2 linked regions of the Lacibacter sp. H407 genome follow. The main gene of each other region encodes a partner of the protein of the gene in region 2 in a complex. Links are inferred from orthologs where the notes say so. Each region holds a gene or a part of one and is shown on either strand. Other genes may lie near its edges.

Region 1 (8,698 bases), on a different replicon or contig from region 2:
ATGCGAAGTTTATTTTTACCCGAAGGAAAATTAGTGGCAACTGCAGTTCGTCCAACCGGTGAAGTAGTGAAACGTGTATTAACAGTAGAAGAATATATTACAAGTAGTGGACCCACGTTAGAAAAAAATGGCTTCTTTGAGAAAGAGATCAGCCGCAAGCAGGAAGTATACGGACATATTGCTCATTGCTTCAGCACTTATGAAGCAAGAAGAACCGCAACCGATGCCGAACCGTTTATGCGTGGCATCAACAGCATTCAATTATACAATGATGGAAAACGTTGGTGGATACTTACTGTATTCTGGCAAACAGAGAATAAAGATCTGTTGATACCGAAGGAATATTTGAAACAGTAAACTACGGCTCCACTGTACTTCCCAACCAAGCCATCATCGCCATTCCTGTTTCAATTGCATCTTCATCAATATTAAAAGTAGGTGTATGCACACCACTGTTGATTCCTTTTTCGTTGTTCATCACTCCCAATCGAAAGAAACAACCGGGAATTACCTGTGAGTAATAACCAAAATCTTCAGCACCCATGCGAAGTTCGGTTTCTTCCACATGTGCAGCTCCTAATAAGTCAGCTGCTTTGGTTTTTGTTTTTTCGTTGAGTGCTTCGTTGTTGTAAACAGTTGGATAACCAACATCAATATGCAGATCCAGTTCACCACCCATGCTTTGCACTAATTGTGTTGCATTGCGGCGAATTAATTCGTGTGCTTCAAAACGCCATGCCTCATCCATTGCACGGAAAGTGCCCATCAACTTTACTTCGTTGGGAATTACATTGGTGGTTGTACCTGCATTGAATGCGGTTATTGATAAAACTGATGGATTATGCGGATTTCGATTACGGCTGATGATCTGCTGCAGACTTACTACCAAATGCGATGCGATCAAGATCGGATCAACGGATAAATGTGGCGAAGCTGCATGTCCGCCCTTACCCTTCACCGTTAGATACAGTTCATCGGCACTTGCCATTACTTTACCGGCACGAAAACTTAACTGACCCAATTGTAAACCGGGATGCACATGCAATCCAAAAATGCATTGTGGTTTTGGGTTTTCCAACACACCTTCTTTGATCATGATACTGGCACCACCGGGATTTTTTTCTTCACCCGGTTGAAAGATGAGCTTCACCGTTCCTTCCCACTCTGCTTTTAATTCGTTGAGAATTTTTGCTGCGCCAAGTAAACAGGTGGTGTGCACATCATGTCCGCAGGCATGCATCACCCCATCTACTTTCGATTTATACGGCACATCATTTTCTTCCAGTATCGGCAATGCATCCATATCAGCACGGAGTGCAATGATCTTTGCAGATGGATTCTTTCCTTCGATGATACCAACTACTCCTGTTTCAGCCATTACTGTAAACGGAATACCAAACTCGGTGAGCTTTGCCTGTACAAATTTTGATGTTTCAAATTCCTTGTAACTGAGTTCGGGATTTGCATGCAGGTGTTGACGCACGGCAATAAACTCTTCTTTGTATAGTTTGGCGAGTGATTGTATCTGATCTTTTAACATAGAAGCGCAAAAATACAAAAACCTGCAACGCTGCAGGCTTTCTTGATAACGGTTCACCTGAAAGGTGACAATTCATCATTTTCTTTGCGTTGTAAAGTCACCTTTCAGATGTACAGACAACTAGTAATCCGTCAGACGAGGGCGTCTGACGTGGCGTGTTGTCATTTGATCGTTTCTTCTTTTTCCGGAGGCGCTTTGTATTCAATTTCACTGGGGATCACAAACACACCGGTTGGAAACATACGGGCCATTTCCTTTTTCAGATCATCGGCTTCCGACTTCTCAACAAAATTGCCGATCCGTATTTTAAAATAAGGAGCCTGGTACATGAGATAGGTTTTATGTTCAGGATACTCCGTTAATAATTTTGATTTGATGGCCAGCGCCTGATTCCGATCGGTAGTGTTCAACACCTGGATGCGAAAACCTTTGGTTGGCTTTTTGGCATCAGCCGCCTTTTTATTGATCTCTGCTTTCTTTTTTGTTAGCAGATCAAAGCGACTGTCCTTCATTACAAATACTGTACTACTCACCGTATCAACCACCATCTGGGCATTGGCAACAGCAGCAACACTAATAATAAAACAAAACAGGAAAAGCTTTTTCATATTTTTTAATCGTTCAAACTTTCTTTTACGATCACTACACTGGCACTGCATCCCAACCTGTTTGCTCCTGCTTCCACCAATTGTTTGGCAAAAGCGAAATTCCGGATGCCGCCCGATGCTTTGATTTGGATGTTAGACGGTAAATGCTTCCTCATCAGTTGCACCGCTTCTATTGTTGCTCCTTTTTCTGCATACCCGGTTGAAGTTTTAACAAAATCTGCGCCAAGTTCGGCATAGATCTCACAACAACGGATGATCTCTTCATCGGTTAAAACGCCGCTTTCAATAATTACTTTGATATGCTTCTCTTTTTTATGCGCCATCGGAATCAGCACTTCTCCTTCATGCTTGATAAAGTTCCAATCACCATTTTTAATGGCCGAAATATTGGCCACCATATCAATCTCATCTACCCCATCTACAATCGCTAACAATGTTTCGGTCACTTTGGCTTCGATGGCAGAGTAGCCAAACGGGAATCCGATCACGGTTGCTGTTTTTACATTCGTTCCACCCAATAAACCTTTTGCAAATTTTGTAAAAGGCGGTGGCACACATACTGCCGCAAAATTGTACATGGTTGCTTCGGTACACAATTGCTCAATATCACTGATGAGTGTTGTTGGCTTGAGAATAGTATGATCGATATAAGAAGCAATATTCATGGCGCAAATGTATTTTTTTAATGGGTAGAAACAAGTTTAATGGCGGTTGTTTTCAATTTCCAAAAGAAGCTAAAAAAACCTCCCGAAGGAGGTTCGCTCTTATAAATCTTTACCGTGACATTGTTTGTATTTCTTACCGCTGCCGCAAGGACAAGGATCATTGCGTCCGATCTTTGGACCGGCGATGATCGGTTCCTGTTTTACATTTTCGGAAGGATCGTAGTAATCCGGTGTTTCCATCAGTTCAGAACCGGCACCTGCAGCAACCATATCTTCTTTGCGTTGGCGCATTTTGCTCATGTCGGTTTTTTGCTGACGACCTTCACGGATCTGCACGTTCGATGATTCCTCAACCGGTAAACCTGCATGTGAAAGGAAGGAAACTATATTTTTATTGATCTCGTTGTTCAATTGCTCAAACAAGGTGTATGCTTCCACTTTATAAATTACCAACGGATCTTTTTGCTCATACGTGGCGTTCTGTACCGATGTACGCAGATCATCCATTGCACGCAGATGTTCCTTCCATGCTTCATCAATAAACGCCAATGTAGATGTACGTTCCAAAGCATTCACCAATTCAACACCGTTTGTTTCGAGTGTTTTGTTCATTGGTGTTAACACCTGCAAGCCACGTTTACCATCACTGAACGGCACAAACACATTTTCAATATGTGCACCTTGCGTGGCTTTGATATTCTGGAATACCGGCATTGCATCTTTTTTCAATGCATCAGCTTTACGCAGGTAAGCGGTTTTTGCTTCTGTATAAAGCGCCTGTGCCAATGTATTACTATCAGTTTTATCCAATTGCTCAGCTGTAATTTCGGTATCGATACCGAAGCTGATGATACAAGCCATTTTAAATCCTTCGTGATCATTTTGTTCTTTGAACGAAGCGATCAAACCATCGGCCACTGTATAATAAGCATTGTCTATATCCAATGCCAAACGCTCTCCACTTAATGCATGGTTACGTCGTGTGTAAACAGCCGAACGTTGTTTGTTCATCACATCATCATACTCCAGCAAACGCTTCCGGATACCAAAGTTGTTTTCTTCTACTTTCTTTTGTGCACGCTCAATTGATTTCGTGATCATGCTATGCTGGATCACTTCGCCTTCTTTGTAGCCAAGTTTGTCCATCATACCGGCAATACGATCACTACCAAACATCCGCATCAGATCATCTTCCAACGACACATAGAATTGTGATGAACCGGGATCGCCTTGGCGACCGGCACGACCACGCAACTGACGATCGACACGACGGCTATCGTGACGTTCTGTACCAAGAATTGCCAAGCCTCCCGATTCTTTTACACCAGGTCCCAGTTTAATATCTGTACCACGACCGGCCATGTTGGTTGCTATGGTTATCATTCCCGCAAGACCCGCTTCGGCAACTACCTGTGCTTCACGGGCATGTTGTTTTGCGTTCAAAACATTGTGTGGAATTTTTTTCACCTGCAACATCTTGCCTAACAATTCACTCACCTCAACTGATGTTGTACCAACCAGTACCGGACGACCGGCTGCACGCAGTATTTCAATTTCATCAATAACTGCCTTATACTTTTCACGCTTTGTTTTGTAAACAAGATCCTGCTTATCATCACGCACCATGTTGAGATTGGTCGGAATTTTTACAACATCCAATTTGTAAATATCCCAGAACTCGCCTGCTTCTGTTTCGGCAGTACCCGTCATACCACAAAGTTTGTGATACATACGGAAGTAGTTTTGTAACGTGATGGTAGCATAGGTTTGCGTTGCCGCTTCAATATGCACATTTTCTTTTGCTTCAATAGCCTGATGCAAACCATCGCTGTAACGGCGGCCATCAAGAATACGACCGGTTTGTTCATCAACAATTTTCACTTGTCCATCTAACACCACGTATTCGATATCTTTTTCAAACAGCGAATATGCTTTCAGCATTTGCAGGACGGTATGTATACGATCTGCTTTCGCTGAATATTCAGTTAAGAAACTTTCTTTCTTTTGTAATTTTTCTTCAGCAGGAGCATCACTTTTATCAATGGCCGCTAATGCAGTACTGATATCAGGCAACACAAAGAAGTTTGGATCTTCATTATCCTTTGTGATCATGCTCAAACCTTTATCTGTAAGATCTACCGAGTTACTTTTTTCATCAATATGAAACAGTAATCCTTCATCCACCTTCGGCATTTCTTTTTGCTGATCGGCGAGATAATAGTTTTCTGCTTTCTGCAATTTCACTTTAATACCGGGCTCACTTAAGTATTTGATCAACGGACCATACTTCGGTAAACCTCTCCAGGCACGCATCAATGCAAGGCCACCACTCTTTGGATCATCATCACCTTCTGCAATTGATTTCTTTGCTTCATTCAAATATTGCTGCGCCAATCGTTTTTGGGCATCGATTAATTTTTCGATCCGTGGTTTCATGTTCTGGAACTGCTGCTCGTTGCTGCCTGTTCCAACCGGACCTGCAATGATCAATGGCGTACGTGCCTCATCGATCAAAATACTATCTACCTCATCCACCATGGCAAAATGCAATTTGCGTTGCACTTTCTCGGTTGTGTTCACCACCATGTTATCACGGAGATAATCGAAACCAAATTCGTTGTTGGTTCCGTAAACGATATCAGCCAGATATGCTTTGCGACGATCTTCGCTGTTTGGCTGATGTTTATCAATACAATCAACAGTCAATCCTAAAAATTCAAACAGGGTTCCGTTCCATTCACTATCACGACGGGCGAGATAATCATTCACTGTTACAAGATGCACACCTTCACCGGGCAAGGCATTTAAATAAGCAGGTAATGTTGATACAAGCGTTTTACCTTCACCGGTAGCCATCTCAGCAATTTTCCCTTGATGCAAAACACTACCACCGATCAACTGCACATCGTAATGCACCATATTCCACACTACTTCCGATCCACCTGCAAGCCATGCTTTTTTATAAAACACCTGATCGCCTTCAATACGCATATGCGCACGCTTTATCACAAGGTCTTTATCTAACTGAGTAGCTGTCGCCTGTAATTCCTCATTGTTGGTGAAACGGCGGGCCGCTTCTTTTACCACAGCAAAAGCTTCGGCCTGAATTTGTTCCAGTATCTCTTCGATCTTACTGTCACGCTCTTTTTTCAGCTTATCAATTTCCTGGTAAGTAAGGTCTTTGTCCTGGATCTGATCTTCGCCATATGCATCGGCTTGTGAAGTAAGTACCGAAATTTCCTTATCAATTACAGCGAGGTATTCTTTGATACGCACCCGGAACTCCTGCGTTTTATTACGGAGTTCATCGTTTGAAAGGCTTTGATATTGCTGAAAGTATTGATTGATCTTTTCAACGATGGGAGCAAGTTTCTGTACATCCTTTTCACTTTTACTTCCACCAAACAGTTTCGATAAGAATCCTAACATATTTATAGATTAATAAGTCAATTATTTTGATTGATGCCTCAACATGTCAAATACAATGCAAGTTTTTATTCAAGCCAATTTGACAGCTTTACCCACTTTTCAGGAAGGCCGACAAAGGTAATGTTTTAAGTGCTGTATGTTGTAGACAGTGCAGTGAATTTTGAGGACAGACACAGGGTTGAAAGAGGAAATTCCGTTCATCAATTAGATTCAGAACGAGGAACTTATATATTTCTAACCCCGTTAACCGAATCACAATAAGTGCCTCCATCCAGGATATACCCTCGAATACGGACAAATCCCTTCCATTGAACCAATAGTTTTACCTTTTATAACGATTCTGATGGGGAGAGCAATCTTTTTGTAACAATGCCGTCTGAACAATTAACATTTAGAAAATCAAAATATTGACGAAAAAATTCGTATTTCGCATTTCAAACAAGTTTATGAAGCATTTACTACTCATTGTCCTTATCATCACTGCAACCTTACCCGCTCTGGCGCAAACAAATGGCATTTCCGGAAAAGTGACCGACTCAACCGGTTCCAAGGGCTTAGACAAAGCCACCGTTAAACTGGTAGAGAAAGCTACTCCATCTGATACGCTACGCACAAGTACCAATGAAAAAGGTGAGTTCAGCTTTGCAAAAATTCCATCGTCTGCTTATTCGATCGTGATCAGCTACAGTGGCTACAAGCCAATGGTGAAAGAGTTTTTCAAACCATCTGCTGGTGTATCCAACATCGATCTTGGCGAGTTGATCCTTGTCAATTCATACCTTGATCTGCAGGAAATCGTGATCGAAGCGCCAGCTGTTACCATGAAAGAAGATACAGTTGAATTTCGTGCAAGTGCCTTTCAAACAAAGCCCAACGCTGCAACCGAAGACCTGTTGAAAAAATTACCTGGTGTACAGGTTGACCGGGACGGAAATGTTACCGCACAGGGTAAAGCTGTAACACGTATAAAGGTAAATGGTAAAGATTTCTTTACAGGCGATCCAAAAACAGCCACGAAAGAAATTCCGGCCGATATGATCGATAAAGTACAGGTGATCGATGATTATGGTGATCAATCGAGTGTTTCAGGGATACGTGACGGGGAACCGGAAAAAGTAATTAATCTTCAACTGAAAAAAGATAAGAACAAAGGCGTATTTGGCCGTGCACAGGCAGGCTACGGCACAAATGACCGTTACATGGGTGCCCTTACCGTTAACCGGTTTAATAACAGCAAGCAGCTTTCACTCATTGCCAATAGTAATAATATCAATACATCCACTTTTCAACAGGAAGCAAGCAGTGGCGGCAGCGGTGCAAGTTTTGGTGGTGCAGGTGGTGGCCGTGGAGGTGGTGGTATGAGTTTTGGCGGCGGTAATAATAATAACAACGCCAACCAAAATGGTATTACTAAACTAAACTCCATCGGTTTAAACTACCGGAACGACTTTGGAAAACGCAACTCGTTCTATGGAAGTTATACTTACACACACCGGTCAACTACAATTGAACAATTTACAGCACAGCAGAATATTGGCCGTGCCGGTTCCGGTTCATTATTGACCAATACAGATCGCAACTCATTAAATAAAAGTGGCGCCCATCGTGCTTTTGCCAACCTGGAATTGTGGGTCGATTCATTTAATTACATCAAGTTCAGCCCAAGTTTTACAATGAGCGAAAGCAATAACTTCACTTCCAGTTTGTTCGATATTTCGAATGATGATGGGTTGTTGCAGGATGGTGACAACAAGAATCGCTCCTTGAGCGATCGGCCAAATTTCAGAAGTAATTTATTGTACAACCATCGTTTCAAAAAGCGTGGCCGTAACTTTTCGTTCAACAGCGATCTTAATTTTTCATCAAGCCTCAGCGATCAGTTTACCAATAACGAATCGATCTTTTACTTAACAAACGGCACAAAAGATTCAACACTGAATCAAAATATTCTGCAGGATAATGTTACCCGTAATATCAACGTACGAGCAACTTACACCGAGCCACTTTCAACTGACCGTTTCCTGGATCTGAGTTATAATTTCAATAAGAATTTTGGCAGCAACGACCGCCGCAACTTTATTCAGTTGCCAAACAACGGGGATTATACATTTATTGATTCACTGAGTAACGCATACGAAAACAACTTTGATTTTAACCGTTTTGGTGCCAGCGTACGTACCGTTAAGAAGAAATACAATTATACATTGGGTGTTATTTTTCAACCGGTTGTTTTAAATGGCTATAGCTTGACGAAAGACAGTGCGTACAAGCCCATTACCAATTTCAACTGGTTCCCGGTAGCAAGGTTTACGTATAATTTCGCCCGTACAAAATCACTCAACTTCAATTATAACGGTAATGCCAGACAACCTGATTTTGAACAACTGCAACCTGTAATTGATCAAAGTAATCCCCAATATTTGACAGAGGGTAATCCATTGTTGCGTCCTTCAACC
Region 2 (7,657 bases):
AATCAGTTAAATAGCGCAAGCGCTCTTCTTTGCGTTGCGAACCAATCACGTTATGAAAATCAACCGCATTTCCAATTGCCATTTCACTTGCAAAGGATCGGGTGCCCAGAGATTCAAACTTTCTGATATCTGTTCCATCGGGCTCATTGCTACTAAGCAAGGCCCAAATATTTTTGATCTTTTCTTTTTTAATCCATAACAAACCACTGCCGAATGGAGCCGAAAGCCATTTGTGCAAAGAAGAAGCAAAATAATCACAACCAAGATCGGGTATCTTAAATTTTGTATGTGCAAATGTATGTGCACCATCGCCTATTACTTCAATTCCCCGCTTGTGTGCCTCATCAGCTATTTTCCGGATTGGAAGTATTTGTCCTGTCCAGTTAATGAGATGAGTAACGTGTACAATTTTTGTTTTGGAGGTAAATGCATTTACATATTGCCGAACGATCTCATCTTCGTTTTCAATGGGCAGTTTCAGATCAAGCCAAATCAATTTAATTCCATCTCTTTTTTCCCGCTGCTTCCATGCATTGATCATGTTAGGATAATCCTGTTTGGTCAACACAACTTCATCGCCGGCTTTTAAATTCAATCCGAAAATGATGGTATTCAATCCTTCTGTTGAGTTGCGATTAATTGCAAGTTCTTCAGCATCGCAACCCGCAAGCTCCGCAAGTTTACCACGCAATCCTTCCCGACCTTCATCCAATGTCCGCCACATATAAAACGAAGGTGCTTCATTACTGAATTGATAAAAACGTATATGCGCATCCTGCACAACTTTTGGTTGCGGACTCACTCCGCCATTGTTGAGATTTAATAAATTGGGCGATACTGTGTACTGCTCTTTCACCCATCCCCAAAAATCTTCATCAGAGATCGCTTCTTCGGGAGTGAGCGACTGAAACTGCAAATATTTTTGCTCTGCTTCTTTTGCAAACAACGAATTGGTGAACGGCAGGAAACTAAACACGCCTGCGGTAGCCGTTAGATTTTGTATAAATTTTCTACGGGACGACATGTGGTTGGGTTTAGCTAAAGATAGTTTTTTTGATGAATAGAAATCCTGATAAGAATCATACCAACTGAATTTGAAATGATCGATCAAAAACCGGAATCTCTTGCTAATTAATAATTAAACCACAGAAATATATTTTTATTTTTTAACTGTGTTTACCGGGCGTATATCTGTGTTATTTAACGAGTGAAGCGATCGATTTGGCGGCAATAAAACCACTCGTCCAGGCATGCTGAAAATTGAACCCACCGGTAATACCATCCACATCAAGGATCTCTCCGCCAAAAAATAAGTTTGATTGAAGTTTACTCTGCATTGTATTGGGATCAACTTGTTTCAGGTCAACACCACCCGCAGTTACAAACTCTTCTTTAAACGTTGTTTTTCCTTTCACCTGAAATTCATGATTGCACAATAGTTGAATCAGTTTGTTCTGTTCTTTTGCGGGCAGATCGGCCCAGCGCCATTCTTCTTTTACACCTGCTTGTTGTAACAAGAATGCCCACAAACGGTTTGGCAAATGAAAGAGATTATTGTTAGCTATCTTTTGTGAGCCTTTGCTGTTACGAATCAACTGCAGCTCATCTTTTATTTCCAGCTCCTTTGCATCGTTCAGCCAATTCACATTGATGGTGAAATCATAATTACGCTCCTGTAATTCTCTTGCACCCCACGCTGATAATTTCAATACACAAGGTCCGCTCATTCCCCAATGCGTAATGAGTAGTGGTCCGGTATTCTTTAATTTGGTTGATTGAATTTTTATTGTCGCTTCAGGCACTACGACTCCCATCAATTCGGTGATGGGATGCTTCGGCATATTGAACGTGAATAAAGATGGTACGGGTGATATGATTGTATGCCCGGTTCCTTTCAGCCAATCGAATTGTTGCAGCTTGGGAAAGCCGCCACTGGCAATGCAAACAAAATCTGCATCCATCATTTCATAATTGCTTAATTCCACTTTCCATTTGCCACTTTCCACTTGCAATTTTTTCACTTCCTTGTTCATCAATATCTCCACGCTATTACGATTCACTTCCTTCAGCAGGCAATCAATAATTGTTTGTGATGTATTGGTAACAGGAAACATCCGTCCATCTTCTTCTGCTTTCAACTTCACTCCTCTTTCTTCAAACCATTGAATTGTATCGCTGGTAAAGAATTGATGAAACGCCTTACGTACAAAATGCTCACCACGGGGGTAACGTTTACTCATCTCCTGTATTTCAAAACATGCATGCGTAACATTACAACGGCCACCACCACTCACCTTCACTTTTGATAAGAGCTTGCTTGATTTTTCAAGAATGGTTACCTGCAATGCAGGGTTAATGATTGCTGCGTTTATTGCACAGAAAAAACCTGCTGCGCCTCCTCCAATTACAATCAAACGTTTTTTTTCCGGCATGTGTACTGATTATTTCATCATCATCAAAGCAGCCATCGTTTCAATTCCGTTCCAGAAATTCAACAGCCTGATGTTTTCATTTTCAGCATGCTGGTTATTGTCATGATTGGCAATAGGAACAGAAATTGTTTTTGCATTGAGATATTGTTCAAATAAAAATAACGGAAGACTCCCTCCTGCGGTAGGCATTAAAACAATAGGCTCTGTACTTGTTGATTGTACAGCAGCGATTACTTTTTTTGCAATAGGCAGATCCATTGATGTTTTCTGCGCATTGTAGCCACTACTCAGTTCTATTTTTGCAATTTTATCGTACTTTCTTCGCTCTTCTTCTGTAGGTTCTGCAGTTGTAATATAGTAACCCTGGTTTTTGATATGCTCCACTACACGTTGTTGCTGTCTTTTCCAATCGTTCCCTGCAACCAATCGCAAATCAAGAACAGTGGTCGCATTTGTTGGTATTACATTACTTGCATTTTTTCCAACATTGGCACTATTGATCCCATTGATGTTGAGAGATGGCAATCCAATTGATTGTGCAAGGTTATAGTCTTTCATTTCCCGTGTGCGAAAACCCAGTTCTTTTTTCATTTGATCATCCACTGGTGGAATTACTTCAAGCGCCTTCTTTTCCATTTCACTTAGTGGAATAACATCCGCATAAAAGTCTTTGATTGTAACATTGCCATCTCTATCCTTCATCGAAGCCAAGAGTTGCACCAACATCATGGCAGGATTTGGTGCCCAGTTTCCATAATGACCACTATGCAACGGACGCTTAGAACCATACACAGTTATGTCTACATGTGCATCACCTCTTACACCAAACACTACTTGCTTTTTACCCGATTGATGAACAGGCCCGTCACAAATCAACCAAAGATCACTTTGTAATAAGCTTTTGTATTGCTGTAAAATTTCGTGCAGAAAATCAGAGCCTTTTTCTTCCTCGCCTTCAAAAAAGAATTTGATGTTTACCGTTGGCTTCATCCCGCTTTTTACAATGGCATCATATGCATTCAATATCGCCATTACACCTGCCTTATCATCACTTGCACTTCTTCCATAAATTCTCCATTGCGGATCAAATGCTTTATCAGCTGTTGGAAATTCAATAAAGCTTCCGTTTTGTTCCAATGAAGTGGTAAGCAGCTTTGGTTCAAAGGGAGAAAGTCCTTTTGCCCACTGTGCTGCATTCACCGGTTGACCATCGTAATGTGCGTAGAAAATAATTGTTTGTGTTGCACCCGGTGTTATTACTTCGCCATAAACAGCAGGTACGGCTTTATTTGTTGCAGGTGTAAGTAACTGTACGTTTGCGATACCCCTTTTCTTCATTGCATCCATAATGAATGATGCGTTCTTATAAATGCCAATTGAATCGCCAACAATATTGGGTAATTTCAGAAAGGAAACAAATTCAGAAATGATCGCATGTTCATTTGCCTGACGATACTGCCTCACTTTTAAAACAGCAGGACTTTGTGCCAATAAAAAATGAGTGCAGCAAAAAGCAGCACTCATAAATATTATTTTTCGCATCATACACTTTTATTAGAAGTGTAAATTACTGAATTGTACGATCAGTAGTAAGAAGCGTCCAGATTTGTATTGGCTTTCTCAGCAGCTTCAATACTTACGAACGAAGAAAGAATATCAGCTTTGCCTTTTTTCACACACACATCATGTTCGTAGTGTGCCGATGGCAAACCATCTATTGTGCGAATGGTCCAGCCATCTGCATCATGGTACACTTCCTTCTTGCCAAGATTGATCATTGGTTCAATTGCAATCACCGTTCCCTCTTTCAATTTAGCACCGGTTCCCCGTTTACCATAGTTTGGCACTTGCGGATCCTCATGCAGGTTACGTCCCAACCCATGCCCCACTAACTCACGTACTACACCATAGCCATGTTGTTTCTCTGTATAATCCTGAATAGCAAATGAAATATCACCAACCCTGCTTCCATGTACCGCCTTTTCAATGCCTTTGTACAACGATTCTTTTGTAACACGAAGCAACTTCTTCACTTCATCTGTTGTGCTTCCGATGATAAATGTATACGCACTATCGCCATGGTAACCGTTCATGAATACACCTACATCAACAGAAACGATATCACCATCTTTCAAAACATTATTTGTTGGAAAACCATGTACTACCGCATCGTTCACAGAAATACAGGTTGCAAATGGATAAGTGCCCTGATAATTTTTAAACGAGGGTGCAGCTCCGTTATCACGAATAAACTGTTCCATACGTGTATCAACCTGCATGGAAGTAACTCCCGCTTTCAACATTTTTGCTGCTTCGGCCAACGCATCGCCTACCAACAGGGCACTCTTGCGGATCAATTCAATTTCTAACGGAGATCGGTAATGAATCATAATTCGTTTATTAAAAAACCCCGGCTGTTATGCCAGGGCTTTTTGTATGTTAATCTGATAATTAGATCGCTGATGAAGATACTGTCTGGCGTCCCTGAATTTTACCACCTTTCATCAAACCGTCGTACTGTCTCATCAAGAGATGTGTTTCGATTTGTTGTAAAGTATCCAGAATTACACCTACCATGATCAACAATGAAGTACCACCAAAGAAAGTAGAGAAACCACTTGTTACACCAACGTTCTTCGCAATACCCGGAAGGATACCAACAATTGCAAGGAAGATAGCGCCTGGTAATGTTACACGATCCATGATCTGTCCAATATAATCGGCAGTTGGTTGGCCCGGTTTCACACCAGGAATAAAACCATTGTTCTGCTTCAGATTATCTGCGATTTGCTTCGGATTAAAGATCAATGCTGTATAAAGGAACGTAAATCCGATTACTAATACTGAATAGATCACCATATACCAAATGTTACCATGATCGCTCAATGTTGCTGCAATACCTTTTGTTGCATTGAAACCGGTAAGCAATGTAGGCAGGAACATGATGGCCTGTGCAAAAATGATTGGCATTACACCAGAGCTGTTCACCTTAATTGGTAAGAACTGACGTGCACCACCAAACTGACGGTTGCCAACAATTTGTTTTGCATAATTGATCGCAATCTTCCGCACACCTTGCACAAGAATGATCAAGCCCATGATGATAGCGATAAGCGCTGCAATTTCAATCATGAACATTAATAAACCACCACCTGCACTACCGCTCTTTGCATCAAATTCCGCAGCAATTGAAGCAGGGAAACGTGCAAGGATACCGATCATGATGATGAGTGAGGTACCATTACCTAAACCTTTATCAGTAATACGCTCACCCAACCACATTACAAACAATGTACCTGCAGTTAAAATGACAGTAGTTGATAACCAGAAAAACGGAGTGAATGAAGTAAGAATTGCACCACCTGCAATTTCAGGACTCTTCAGGTAAGTTACATAAGCACTTGCCTGGAAGATGGTAACAATCACTGTAAGATACCTTGTCCACTGATTGATTTTTTTACGTCCGCTTTCTCCTTCCTTCTGCATTTTCTGTAATTGCGGCACCATAATGCTCATCAACTGCATAAAGATCGAAGCGGAGATATAAGGCATAATACCCAATGCAAAAATGGATGCACTTGAAAACGCACCACCTGCAAATGAATCAAAAATACCAAGAATACCTTCTTTTGCTTTCGAGTTCAGTTGTTCCAATCCGTTTGGATCAACACCCGGCAAAACGATATGTGAACCCACACGATATACCAGCAAAAGCAAGAGAGTATAAATGATCTTACTCCTCAACTCTTCAATGCTCCAGATATTCTTTAGGGTCTGTATGAGTTTTTTCACTGGAAAAATTCGTTTTTAAAAATTTGCTGAAAAGAAAAAAGACGCACTTACATGCGTCGGGCAAATATCGGGAAAAATTACTTCACTACTTCAACAGTTCCACCAGCTGCTTCGATAGCTCCTTTCGCTGATTCACTGATCGCATTTACCTTGAAAGTAAGTTTTGATTTGATTTCGCCATTGGCCAGAATTTTCACTCTGTCGGTACGGCTGATCAGCCCGTTTACATATAGATTCTCAACAGAGAATTCAGTAATACCATATTTCTCAGCAAGCTGCTCTACCTGTCCAAGGTTGAATACACGGTACTCAACACGATCCGGGTTTTTGAAACCACGCTTTGGAACACGACGCTGAATAGGCATCTGTCCACCTTCATGTGCCATTTTGCTTTTATAACCGGCACGACTTTGTCCGCCTTTATTACCTTTTGTAGATGTACCACCCTTACCGGATGCTTCACCACGACCAATACGTTTTTCTTTGTGAGTAGAACCTTCAGCAGGTTTTAAATTGTGCAGTTTCATCTTTAATTGATTTTGAACTTTCGGGGAATCACCCCTCGCATTTGTTAATTGATAATTTTGAAATTAATAACTGATAATGCTAACCGATATTCTCAAATTATCCATTGACCAATTATCAATTCTTCTTAAGCTACTTCTTCCACCTTCAGTAAATGACTCACTTTGTGAATCATCCCTAACACCTGTGGAGTGCCTTCTACTTCTTTGGTAGAGTTGGTCTTATTCAAACCAAGTGCCTTCAGCGTTTGCTTCTGGCGTTCAGGTCTGTCAATCGGACTCTTTACTAAAGTGATCTTTATCTTTTTCATATCCTAAAAGGTTTAAGGTGTATGGTGTAAGGAGTAAGGTTGCTTGCTTCAGCAATTTACCTTCTGCCTTCTACCCTCTACCATTTTATCCGTTAAATACTTTCTTTAATGAGAGGTGACGTACTCGTGATACAGCAATTGGTTCACGCAACATTGCTAATGCTTTGAAGGTTGCTTTTACCACGTTGTGTGGGTTTGCAGAACCTAATGATTTTGCTAATACGTCGGTAACACCAGCGCTTTCCAATACAGCACGCATGCTGCCTCCGGCAATTACACCCGTACCATGTGCAGCAGGCTTGATCAATACTTTTGCAGCACCTTCTTTCGCCAACTGATCGTGAGGGATACTTCCTTTCATTACAGGAACTTTGATGAGATTTTTCTTCGCATCTTCAATGCCTTTTGAAATAGCTTCCTGTACTTCCTTGGCTTTACCTAAACCATGACCAACCACACCATTGCCATTGCCTACAACAACTAATGCTGAGAAACTGAATGCACGACCACCTTTTGTTGTTTTAACAACACGGTTGATAGAAACTACTTTTTCTTTCAGTTCCAGGTCACCTGCTTTTACTTTGTTTACAATTACTTT

What was found. The genes of interacting proteins can lie anywhere in the genome.
Region 1: the proteins of secY (region 2) and secA are in contact, whole or in part, in a crystal structure (PDB 3DIN), measured with the Thermotoga maritima proteins. The link is inferred for Lacibacter sp. H407 from one-to-one orthologs. Residues at the interface, in WP_004081795.1 of Thermotoga maritima: Glu108, Gly109, Glu110, Glu111, Ala236, Glu237, Arg238, Arg239, Ile240, Thr241, Ile242, Gln243, Tyr244, Ala245, Arg246, Arg247, Val248, Thr249, Gly250, Arg251, Arg252, Val253, Tyr254, Gly256, Ala257, Ser258, Thr259, Tyr260, Leu261, Pro262; in WP_004082002.1 of Thermotoga maritima: Glu261, Ala262, Arg263, Lys300, Ala301, Arg302, Thr303, Ile304, Ile305, Leu323, Tyr324, Asp325, Pro326, Val329, Ser330, Tyr333, Ile336, Lys340, Phe345, Val349, Glu363, Phe364, Tyr374, Ser375, Gly376, Gly377, Glu393, Ile395, Thr482, Ser483.

Annotation. Positions count from the first base shown.
Region 1 is NZ_JBBKTU010000001.1:2,138,334-2,147,031, reverse strand. The notes cover bases 2,713-6,590. They hold secA (preprotein translocase subunit SecA), read right to left. Parts: upstream 6,243-6,590; coding sequence 2,913-6,242; downstream 2,713-2,912. Other genes in these bases: deoC (deoxyribose-phosphate aldolase), read right to left, coding at 2,713-2,813. Also shown: WG989_RS09270 (hypothetical protein), read left to right, coding at 1-357; WG989_RS09265 (M20 metallopeptidase family protein), read right to left, coding at 359-1,540; WG989_RS09260 (SPOR domain-containing protein), read right to left, coding at 1,702-2,148; more of deoC, read right to left, coding at 2,154-2,712; WG989_RS09245 (outer membrane beta-barrel protein), read left to right, coding at 6,689-8,698. UniProt on the Escherichia coli protein: Required for protein export, interacts with the SecYEG preprotein conducting channel.
Region 2 is NZ_JBBKTU010000002.1:12,967-20,623, reverse strand. Bases 4,055-6,891 are described here. They hold secY (preprotein translocase subunit SecY), read right to left. Parts: upstream 6,225-6,891; coding sequence 4,884-6,224; downstream 4,055-4,883. Other genes in these bases: rpmD (50S ribosomal protein L30), read right to left, coding at 6,877-6,891; rplO (50S ribosomal protein L15), read right to left, coding at 6,302-6,751; map (type I methionyl aminopeptidase), read right to left, coding at 4,055-4,822. Also shown: WG989_RS19430 (aminotransferase class V-fold PLP-dependent enzyme), read right to left, coding at 1-1,024; WG989_RS19425 (BaiN/RdsA family NAD(P)/FAD-dependent oxidoreductase), read right to left, coding at 1,197-2,432; WG989_RS19420 (M20/M25/M40 family metallo-hydrolase), read right to left, coding at 2,442-3,974; more of map, read right to left, coding at 4,016-4,054; more of rpmD, read right to left, coding at 6,892-7,059; rpsE (30S ribosomal protein S5), read right to left, coding at 7,145-7,657. UniProt on the Escherichia coli protein: The central subunit of the protein translocation channel SecYEG. Consists of two halves formed by TMs 1-5 and 6-10.